DNA from 2 places in the Brevibacillus sp. FIR094 genome. Region 1 is predicted to be linked to the other one. Evidence: riboswitches for the same ligand, from Rfam matches in the RefSeq annotation. Region 1 holds a riboswitch; the other holds the start of a gene.
What was found. Region 1 has a riboswitch for cyclic di-AMP ahead of ACQ5DJ_RS21965 (quaternary amine ABC transporter ATP-binding protein). Riboswitches for the same ligand answer to the same signal wherever they lie in the genome.
Positions count from the first base shown of each region.

Region 2: it holds a riboswitch for cyclic di-AMP, as region 1 does, so the genes downstream of both, ACQ5DJ_RS05460 (CAP domain-containing protein) here and ACQ5DJ_RS21965 (quaternary amine ABC transporter ATP-binding protein) in region 1, are expected to answer to the same signal.

Region 1 covers NZ_JBEAES010000028.1:43,016-47,653, forward strand. The annotation lists gene ACQ5DJ_RS21955 (glycine betaine ABC transporter substrate-binding protein) at 1-783, opposite strand, end outside; gene ACQ5DJ_RS21960 (ABC transporter permease) at 780-1,619, opposite strand; gene ACQ5DJ_RS21965 (quaternary amine ABC transporter ATP-binding protein) at 1,603-2,829, opposite strand; cyclic di-AMP (ydaO/yuaA leader) riboswitch at 3,224-3,370, opposite strand; gene ACQ5DJ_RS21970 (copper ion binding protein) at 4,123-4,323, opposite strand; gene ACQ5DJ_RS21975 (heavy metal translocating P-type ATPase) at 4,388-4,638, opposite strand, start outside.
Region 2 covers NZ_JBEAES010000005.1:38,735-43,372, reverse strand. The annotation lists gene ACQ5DJ_RS05480 (2-phosphosulfolactate phosphatase) at 1-465, opposite strand, end outside; gene ACQ5DJ_RS05475 (hypothetical protein) at 606-1,052, shown strand; gene ACQ5DJ_RS05470 (cold-shock protein) at 1,219-1,422, opposite strand; gene ACQ5DJ_RS05465 (rhodanese-like domain-containing protein) at 1,853-2,197, shown strand; cyclic di-AMP (ydaO/yuaA leader) riboswitch at 2,282-2,434, shown strand; gene ACQ5DJ_RS05460 (CAP domain-containing protein) at 2,442-3,236, shown strand; gene ACQ5DJ_RS05455 (hypothetical protein) at 3,301-3,456, opposite strand; gene ACQ5DJ_RS05450 (homoserine dehydrogenase) at 3,557-4,567, opposite strand; gene def (peptide deformylase) at 4,598-4,638, opposite strand, start outside.

The DNA of each region.
Region 1 (4,638 bases):
CCCATCTACATCCCCAATGGCCACACCTGCCCACATCGGTCCAGTCTGGACCTGACTCAATTCGACTTCATACCCCAGCTTCTGCTCCAGCACATGCTCTACGACGTGCGAGCTGGCAATCTCGGAATCCCATGCTACATAAGCGAGCGTCAGCTTCTCTTTTTGGACAGGCTGTATGCCCTCCACCCATTTCGCTACTTTGGCTTCGTTGTTTTTTACCCATTCCGCAGCGGCCACTTCCGGATCTTTTCCGTCAATCATTTGGACCATGACTGACTCCATATCGGCTGGCTCCCACGAGAACTTATCCAGAAACTGATAGGCAGCAGGCTGATCCTCTTTCAGCCCTTTGCGCACGATGGTATGGATTTGTTCCGCTCCACCAAAGCCATTCTTCGGGTCCGCCAAATATTTCAGATCCATCTTTTTAAACATCCAATGCGGCGTCCAGCCCGTAATGATAATCGGTTCCTTGGCTTCGTACGCCTTGATCAAAGCTGCTGTCATCGCTGCATCGGAGCCTTCGACAAGCTGCCATTTATCCAAGCCATACAGGTTCATGACTTCCTCTGTCTTCACCATCGAGCCTGCTCCTGCGTCGATTCCGATGATTTTGTAGTCGAGCTTTTCTCCTAGCGCGTTGTCCGACATCTCAGAAGGAATAGGATCGATCACCGTTGCTGTCGGTACTTGTGTGTTTGTGTTTTGACTGGAGCAGCCTGCAAGCCAAGCTGTCGCTCCCATCATCACTGCCAGTAAAGCCGGAACCGTTTTGTTCATCATGTATTTCTCTCCTTTTTTCCTGCATGTTGAGTAAGTCGATCCAAGACGATAGCGATAATCACGATGGATAGCCCCGCCTCGAATCCTCTTCCTATATCCACTTGCGAAACGGCGCGATATACATCTGCACCCAAGCCTTTCGCCCCGATCATAGCCGCTATGACCACCATCGACAGGGCGAGCATGATGCACTGATTGACTCCCGCCAAGATCGTCGATTTCGCATACGGCAGTTGCACTTTCACAAGCTTTTGCCAGCCAGTTGCTCCAAAGGCGTCCGCTGCTTCCTCCATTTCCGCTGGGACCTGGCGTATACCTAAGTTCGTGAGACGCACGATTGGCGGCAAAGCAAAAATAACGGAGGCAATCACTCCCGGCACCTCGCCCAAGCCGAAGAAAAAGATCGCGGGAATCAAGTAAACGAACGCTGGCATTGTCTGCATCAAATCGAGTACTGGCGTGACCAGATTGCGAAACGTATCGTGTCTCGCGCAAAGAATGCCAACTGGAATCCCGATAGCGATCGAAATAATCGTGGAAGTGAGGACGAGTCCCAATGTCTCCATCGTTTCATCCCAGTACCCCAAGTTGTGAATGAAAGAAAGTCCGATAACCGTAAAGACCATGGACGCTCTCCCTGCAAAAACCCACGTAGCGGCCCCCAGCAGCAAGATAAGAATCAGCGAAGGTATCTCTGCCAAAACCGTGGAACAGTATGTCACCATCGTGGAAATGACGATAGACACTGGATCAAACAATACCCCCTTGTACTGGCCCAGCACCTCCACGAAGCCTTCCATCCATTGGCCAATCGGCAGCTTAGGCACGACGTCCATCACTCATCACCTCTGCTCTCTGGTGTTCTTGGACATTGACTTTGCCTACTAGCCCGCCTAGCACCGCTCCTTTTACGATGACACCCAGCAAACGCTGTTGCTCGCCCACTACCGCAATCGGAACGTGCAGGTCTGCCATCATCGGGAACAAACTGTGCAGACGTGCGTCAGGTGAAACAGTAGGGAGGTCGGTTTTCATAATCGTCTCCAGTGAATCTCCCGTACTGATCGCGAGTGATACGTCATACGCCGTAATCAAGCCGAGCAGTGTGCGCTTTTTGTCCACGACGTACAAGCTCGACACGCCGTTATCCATCATGAGTTGCAGCGCCACTCGCGCCCCTTTGTCAGGTGTGATTGCTTCTGCCCGTTTCATCACATTTTCAGCAACGAGCACCCTGGACAGGTCGGCATCCTCGACGAACTTCCGTACGAATTCATCCGCTGGGTCTGCCATGATTTCTTCTGGGCGACCGATCTGAATGATTTGCCCGTCTTTCATAAAGGCAATCCGATCTCCCAGCCGCAACGCCTCGTGCAAGTCATGCGTAATGAATAGGATCGTCTTTTTCATCGTCATCTGAAGCTCCAGCAGCTCATCCTGCATATCTTTTCGAATGAGCGGGTCCAGTGCACTGAACGCTTCGTCCATCAAGAGAATATCTGGATTATTAGCCAACGCCCGCGCCAATCCGACCCGCTGGCGCATCCCTCCGCTCAATTGATCCGGGTACGCATTTTCCCACTCGGTTAATCCAACGAGCGCGAGCGCTTCCCGTGCTTTTTCTAACCGGAGCTCTGGTGGTACTTGTTGAATCTCCAAACCGAACTCGACGTTTTCTCGTACCGTCCGCTGCGGAAACAGGGCGAAATTTTGGAAAACCATCCCGAGCTTCTTCCTCCGTACCTCGCGCAAAGCCGATGCCTTCATGTCCACGATCTCTTCCCCATCGATCTCGATGCTTCCGCTCGTTGGGTCAATCAGTCGATTACACAGTCGGATTAAGGTTGATTTGCCGCTGCCGGACAGGCCCATGATGACGAAGATTTCACCTTCCTCGACTTCAAAACTGACCTGATTAACCCCGATAGACTGGCCCGTTTGCTTGTAAATTTGTTCTTTTGTACGTCCTTCCGCCAGCAGCTTCAAGGCCAGCTCGGGCTGCTTGCCGAACACTTTTGTCAGTTGATGGACTTTCATTTTGGGCATGGTATCCCTCATCCTTCGTTTTTTCGTAAATGTAAAAAGCCCGCGAAATTTCCACACTTCAGCAAAACCAAGCAGGCACGCTTGATTTTTACTCGTGTTGAAAATCCGCAGGCTTACGTAATACCTGGCGTCCCTTTTCAGGACTCCCTGTACTCTGTCTTCCTGATTTCGATTGTCAGCGGTTTATGTCGTACCAACTGCCTCCCAGCGATCACACGTTGTTCGATAACGTCTGTATAGCGTAAGCTGCTCATCGGTATTTCCATAAAAAAATAGGCCGATCCATTCTTTTTCTCCAGAACAAAGGTCCCAAAGAAAAAGCCTGCATCGGCCTATCACACGCCCGCAAGGAATCCCCTTGTTGCGTATTATATGCCTAGACTTTATCCATCCATGACCTTCCCTGCTTTGGCCGACGAGGTTAGCTGACGGGTAGGATGGCAGAGAAGACATTTCCTCATCCCTCCTGATCACTCAGGATTAACCCCAAAAGATTGGTTCCCCCGCTTCCGAGAATCTCGGAACTAGGCCGTATGTGTTGTTTCTTGTTTGAGCTTGATTGTGATTTGAATTATACGCTCGCTTCCAGTTATTGTGAACGTTCGTTTAGCACGGTTTTAACCGGACTTTGTCTTTCTTTATGAATCGGATTGGATTAGCTCTCGGTTGCTCATTCGATTAAAGGATTAGTGCGTTATTCTCGCTCGCTGGTGGGGTGGGGAGGAAACAGGAGAAAACACTCAGATTCTTGGAACACCTGCGAGGGAGCATGAGGTGCCCGGCTCCGTGAAAAAAAGCGAAACCGCGTCCAAAGTTGACTGTTCAGGATGCGTCTCAGAGGTGAACGCTAACGGCAGTTTCTCTTTTTTTCACTACGCCTCGGTAGGTGTGTCCAAAGATCTTCGCTTATTTCTCCTGTTTCCTCTACGAGCTGTTGAGTTTCTACATGCTTTTTAAAAGACAGCTTGAATGCTGCTTTCAAGATGTAGTAAAAAGCTGCTTGGGAAGAAGAACATTTCCAGTCCTAGCGCCTCTGGAGCCCTACCAAGCGGAGAAATGAATGGCGGGGGTTTTAAGCTTTTATCACATACAAAATCGTTGTAACGTTTTCAGTTTTGAAGCGCTCCCGACATTCATTTCGGAGCGGACAATTTAACCCCATGCGGGGCGTAGGCCGAAGCGTAGACTGGAAATGGGCTTCTTCCTCTCCACCACAGCTATTCCTACCACAATAGTAAAAAGCTCCCGCCTCAACGAATCAGGCAGGAGCTTTCACTTGTACTGGTTCGTTGATTAAACGACGTCGTAGCCTTGATCTTCGATTGCTTCTTTTACTGCATCAAGAGTCAAGTTGGTCTCGTTGTAGGAAACCTCAACCTTCTTTTCAGACAGGTTTACTTTGCCTTCTGCACCCAGTTCTTTCAATGTGTTCTCGATGCGCGCTACGCATTTGTTGCAAGACATACCTTCTACGTTCAATGTAATATTTGTCATGATCAATCTCTCCTTATATTTTATGTTGTATAGGTAAGGCGGACATAGCCGCTTGTTACTGTTGTTACAGCTTCACTCGTTGCAATCTCAGTGCGTTGAGTACAACGGATACGGAGCTGAAGGCCATTGCGGCACCGGCAAGCCATGGAGCGAGGAGGCCGATTGCGGCAATCGGGATGCCCAAGGTGTTGTAGGCCAATGCCCAGAACAGGTTTTGCTTGATGTTGCGGATGGTGAGTTTGCTCATCTCGATGGCGTCTGCGACACTGGTCAGTTCGCCGCGCATCAGGGTAATATCGGCTGCTTCCATAGCCA
Region 2 (4,638 bases), on a different contig from region 1:
CATAGCGGGTCGCAATGCTCCATTTCCCCACCGTTCACCGCAAGCGATGACCGTTACGGTTCCTTTCTGCTGCTGTATGTATTTGGCGACAGATGGCGCATTTCGTAAGCATGCAGCGATTACCTTCGCACCTGTTTTCTTTGCCAACACGGTACAGGTCGATCCGTTTGGCGAGGGTAACACCATTCTACTTCCCATCGGAACCGTTTTCAGACAGGCGGGTGAAAGGGAAATTGGTTCTCCGCGTTTTCCAGCGAGCAACGCTGCTTTTTGTTTCGCGAATGCTACAGCTGACTCATCCTTTACCTGACAAGGATAGACGATACCTCCACGTCCCGTTACGATATCGACACACGTGCTGAAGGAGAGCACATCGATAATGACGATCATATCCGATGCTGCCCCGACCTGTTCCACCCCTTCGTATCCCCAATCAAATCGAGCTGTATAGTCTAGTTGTTGCATACAGGCGTTTCTCCCAAAACCTCCACCATCCTCTATCAAAAATAGTTACTCGTCCCCTTACGTTCGCCGTTACAAATCAAGCCAAGAAACAATATCGTATTATTGTCCCACTAGATTACACAAGAATGGAGTGAACATGGATGTCTGAAATCGAATACGACGACGATCAAGGTGTTTCGGAAAAAAGAAGTCACAGACGCCCAAAAAGAAATACTGTGAGAACGACTGGTATTTTGCAAAACAACCTCGCTGTTGCTCTCACCGCTCACCTCGACCTGGTAAATCTGAACACAGAAGAGGTTGAAGTACGTGTGCAAGTATTGAACTGGGGTAACGCAGTTACGCAAACGAATCCAGTTAGCACCTTGCTTGACATCACGCAATTTATCCCTGCGAATACTCGGACTGCTTTCAATGCGCTGGTCCCCGCTTCTTTCCACTATGAAGTCCGCCTTACCGTAGCAGAAAACAACAGAAATGTCCTTCTCACCACCTATGGCCGTACTTCTATCGGCGGCGGTCAAGTGGTCGGTCTTTCAGTTCTTGACAGTCAATTACAAACTGTCGAAATCGAAACTTGTATTTAACTATTTTGCAGGAAGAAAATGAGGAATTATGGTGAGACGCCATAGTTCCTTTTTTAATCTATTCGCATGCAGGAAAAGGCGTTCGAGACTATCCCAACGCCTTTTTACTTCTACGTCCACGACAAAAAAACTGCCCTCGAAAGGACAGTTTCTTTTAAAAGGAGACTTACAGTTTTACTACGTTCTCAGCTTGTGGGCCACGGTTGCCTTGAACGATGTTGAATTGAACTTTTTGACCTTCGTCCAAAGTTTTGAAACCGTCACCTTGGATTGCGCTGAAGTGAACGAATACATCGTCTCCGCCTTCTACTTGAATGAAACCGAAACCTTTTTCTGCGTTAAACCATTTTACTGTTCCGTTCGTTTGCATTTAAAAAAACCTCCAAAAATTCAATTTGAATATGCTAGTCATATTTACCGAAGCAAATAAAGCTCACATATCATGAAGGAATACCAGATCATGTGCTATGATACGCCTTCATGATATGTGAATTGTACCTACTTAGTAAATATGCGAATGTCATAGGACGGAACTGCAAAATTAAAAACTAAACCTTTTGAAAACCTAAAACAATGAAAGCCCTTCCTCTCTTCCATCCTTGCGGCTCCGATGACCGCGCCAGTGTGAATCGGGGATTCAAAAATGTTATCCATCAGCATACAAACACCTCGATGAATGATTAGGTATCAATTTTTCAAGTAGCAATCTCATTCTACCATGGTTGTCCAACAAAAGCAACCGTTCACCCTTATACTGGGAAGGCGATACTCTGTTACAATAGCAGTGGGAGGGATTTCATTTGCAAAATCAAACTTTGACAACCATTCAATTATCAGAAATGCTTGAAAAGAAAGTGCCTGTACTATTATTGGACGTACGCGACGTCGAGAAATTTACCACCGGCAGCCTCGTTCACGAAAATGCATCGACCCGAAACGTTCCCTATATTCTAATGAAAGAACAGGACAAGCCGTTCGATGAAGAAACCGAAAAACTTGCGAAAAATGTGCAGATTGTTACCGTATGTACAACAGGTAACAAAGCTCAAAAAGCTGCCGCTCTTCTTCGTGAGCATGGTTTTCAAGCAAATGCATTGGAAGGCGGCTTAACCGCATGGAAGGAACAATCAAACGAAGCGAAATGAGCCTAATTTATCAACGATTCTAGCTTTTTACCATATATTACTCCTTTATTTCGATTGGGATTGTCTGATATCGTTGTTCATGCCAAACGAAATAAGCCGAGACTTTCTGAAAAGGAAGTGCGGGGGACTTTTTTGTGGATGAGCAATTCCACATGGGGTGAATCGCCGAATTGGCGTAGGGTTGTTTCCTCAACCCGAATCCGACAACTAACCTCGTAGGCAAAAAAAAGGAGAGATTTGTTTTATGAAACGTTTTGGTTCTGTTACAATCGCGATGACTCTTGGTCTGGGCTTGGCTTTGACAGGCTTTGCTTCTTCTGCTTCCGCAGCATCTAACTGCCCATTGAAGAACGGACAATTCCAATTCAATGTGGGTCAAAATATGGGACAATTCCAAAAAGCACCAAATGCACAACAATTCTATAATTTTTTCCAAAAGCAAGGCTTTGTCCCTGGTCAGCCACAAGCAGTACAGCCAATGCAACAAGGGCAAGCTACACCTGTAAAACCATGCCCACTTCAACCAGGATCTTTTCAACCAGCACCTGTACAACAAGCTCCAGTACAGCAAACACCAGTTCAACCAGCACCAGTTCAAACTGCACCAGCGCAACCTAGCAAAACCGTCACTCAGCCTGCCGCTCCAGCAACTCAAGTGGAACAAGGAAAAACTAGTGATTTTGCGAAACAAGTCGCGGATTTGGTGAACCAAGAACGTGCCAAAGCAGGTCTCAAGCCTGTTCAAATGGACGCAGCTTTGTCCAAAGTAGCGTTGGCAAAAGCACAAGATATGTCTGCTAACAACTATTTTGACCACAACAGCCCAACTTACGGTTCCCCATTTGACATGATGAAGCAGTATGGCATTCAGTACTCGACTGCAGGTGAGAATATCGCCATGGGTCAACAAAGTCCACAAGAAGTTATGCAACAATGGATGAACAGTGAAGGCCACCGCGAAAACATTATGAACCCAGCGTTCACAAAAATTGGTGTAGGCGTCACAAATGGCTACTGGGTACAAGAATTTATCGGATAAAACGCATGGCACGAAACGAAAAGCCGGTGTCTCTTAATTGAGACCCGGCTTTTTCGTGTAGGCGTTATTCTTGCTGTGCTTCAGATGCCTGCTTTTTGGGGGTACAACAGCCGCTATCCTGCTCATCTACCAAAGCAACGTCCTTCTGATGCATTTTTTGTTTGGTTGGGTAAGCAGATACTTGCTGCAGCTCGGCATTGACATCAGACGATTGGTTCATCCGTATGGCCCCCTCGCCGTTTTTTGTGGTGCACCCCTAGTATGCACGCGGTTGTAAACGGCTCATTCCTAAGGAACATTGGAAGCACATGCAAATTCGCCTATCTGCTAATGATATGTTCAAGGTCTTTTAAGGCAGCCGCTGCTGCCGCGACAGGATCTGATTTTCCTCCAACGACTAATAAATCCCCCATGACATCTGTTTCTACCCGTATGGCTTTTGTTGTACCTGATACAGATGCAAATGGATGGGTAAGATCCACCGCACACAGCTCGACTGCCACAGAAAGCGTGCCATTCGCTTCCTTTTGGATCCGTCCGATCAGCTTGGGAATCTTCGTATGCTTTTTCCAGCTCTCGATTTGTAACGAAGTTATTTCGCGAATACTTGCACGTGCGATATCGGTCAGATTTACTTGCGCGCCAAAAGCGGCGTTTGCCAAGATCGTGAGCTTCGAAGCTGTATCCCAACCATCGATATCGTAAGAAGGATCCGGTTCGGCAATCCCCATCTTCTGAGCGAGCTCGACAGCCTCCCCACAGGTGAGCCCCTCCTCCATCATTTTTGTGAGCACGAAGTTAGTCGTTCCCGTAAAAATGCCTTCGACTCGTTTCACTTCACAGCCTGCCAAGTTATACTGCAATAGATCGATCGTCGGCAGAGCTGCTGCTGTTGCTCCACTCACTTTCAACGCGACGCCATGTTTTTTGGCTAGAGTGGCTAAGCCAGAATAATCGACTACAAGCGCGCCTTTTGAAATCGCGATTGCATGTATAGCATTTTCCAATGCATAACGAATAAAAGTAAGACCGGGTCCTCCCTCTTTTTCAGATGGACCAGCCTCGATGAGCACATCCGCTTGAACCGATTTGATAAATTCCAACGCGTTCCACGATGGGTTCCTTGCTTGTTTTGTATGAGCATAGTCTGCCCATTTTCCTGAATCGATTCCGTTCTCATCATAAAGACCGGAAGCCGAACGAACGACTCCCACTAGTCTGACATCCGCTTGATAAAGCTCGCGGTATCGGTTCCGTCGCTGCTCTAGCAGTCTGGCTACTTGCTGTCCAACTGTTCCAAATCCTGTTAACATAATATTCCAACGCTTCATAAGTCAATCTCCTTGCTGTTTATGCTCCATTTATTTCCGCCGTTTTTTTCTACTTTTAGCCTGTATCCGAT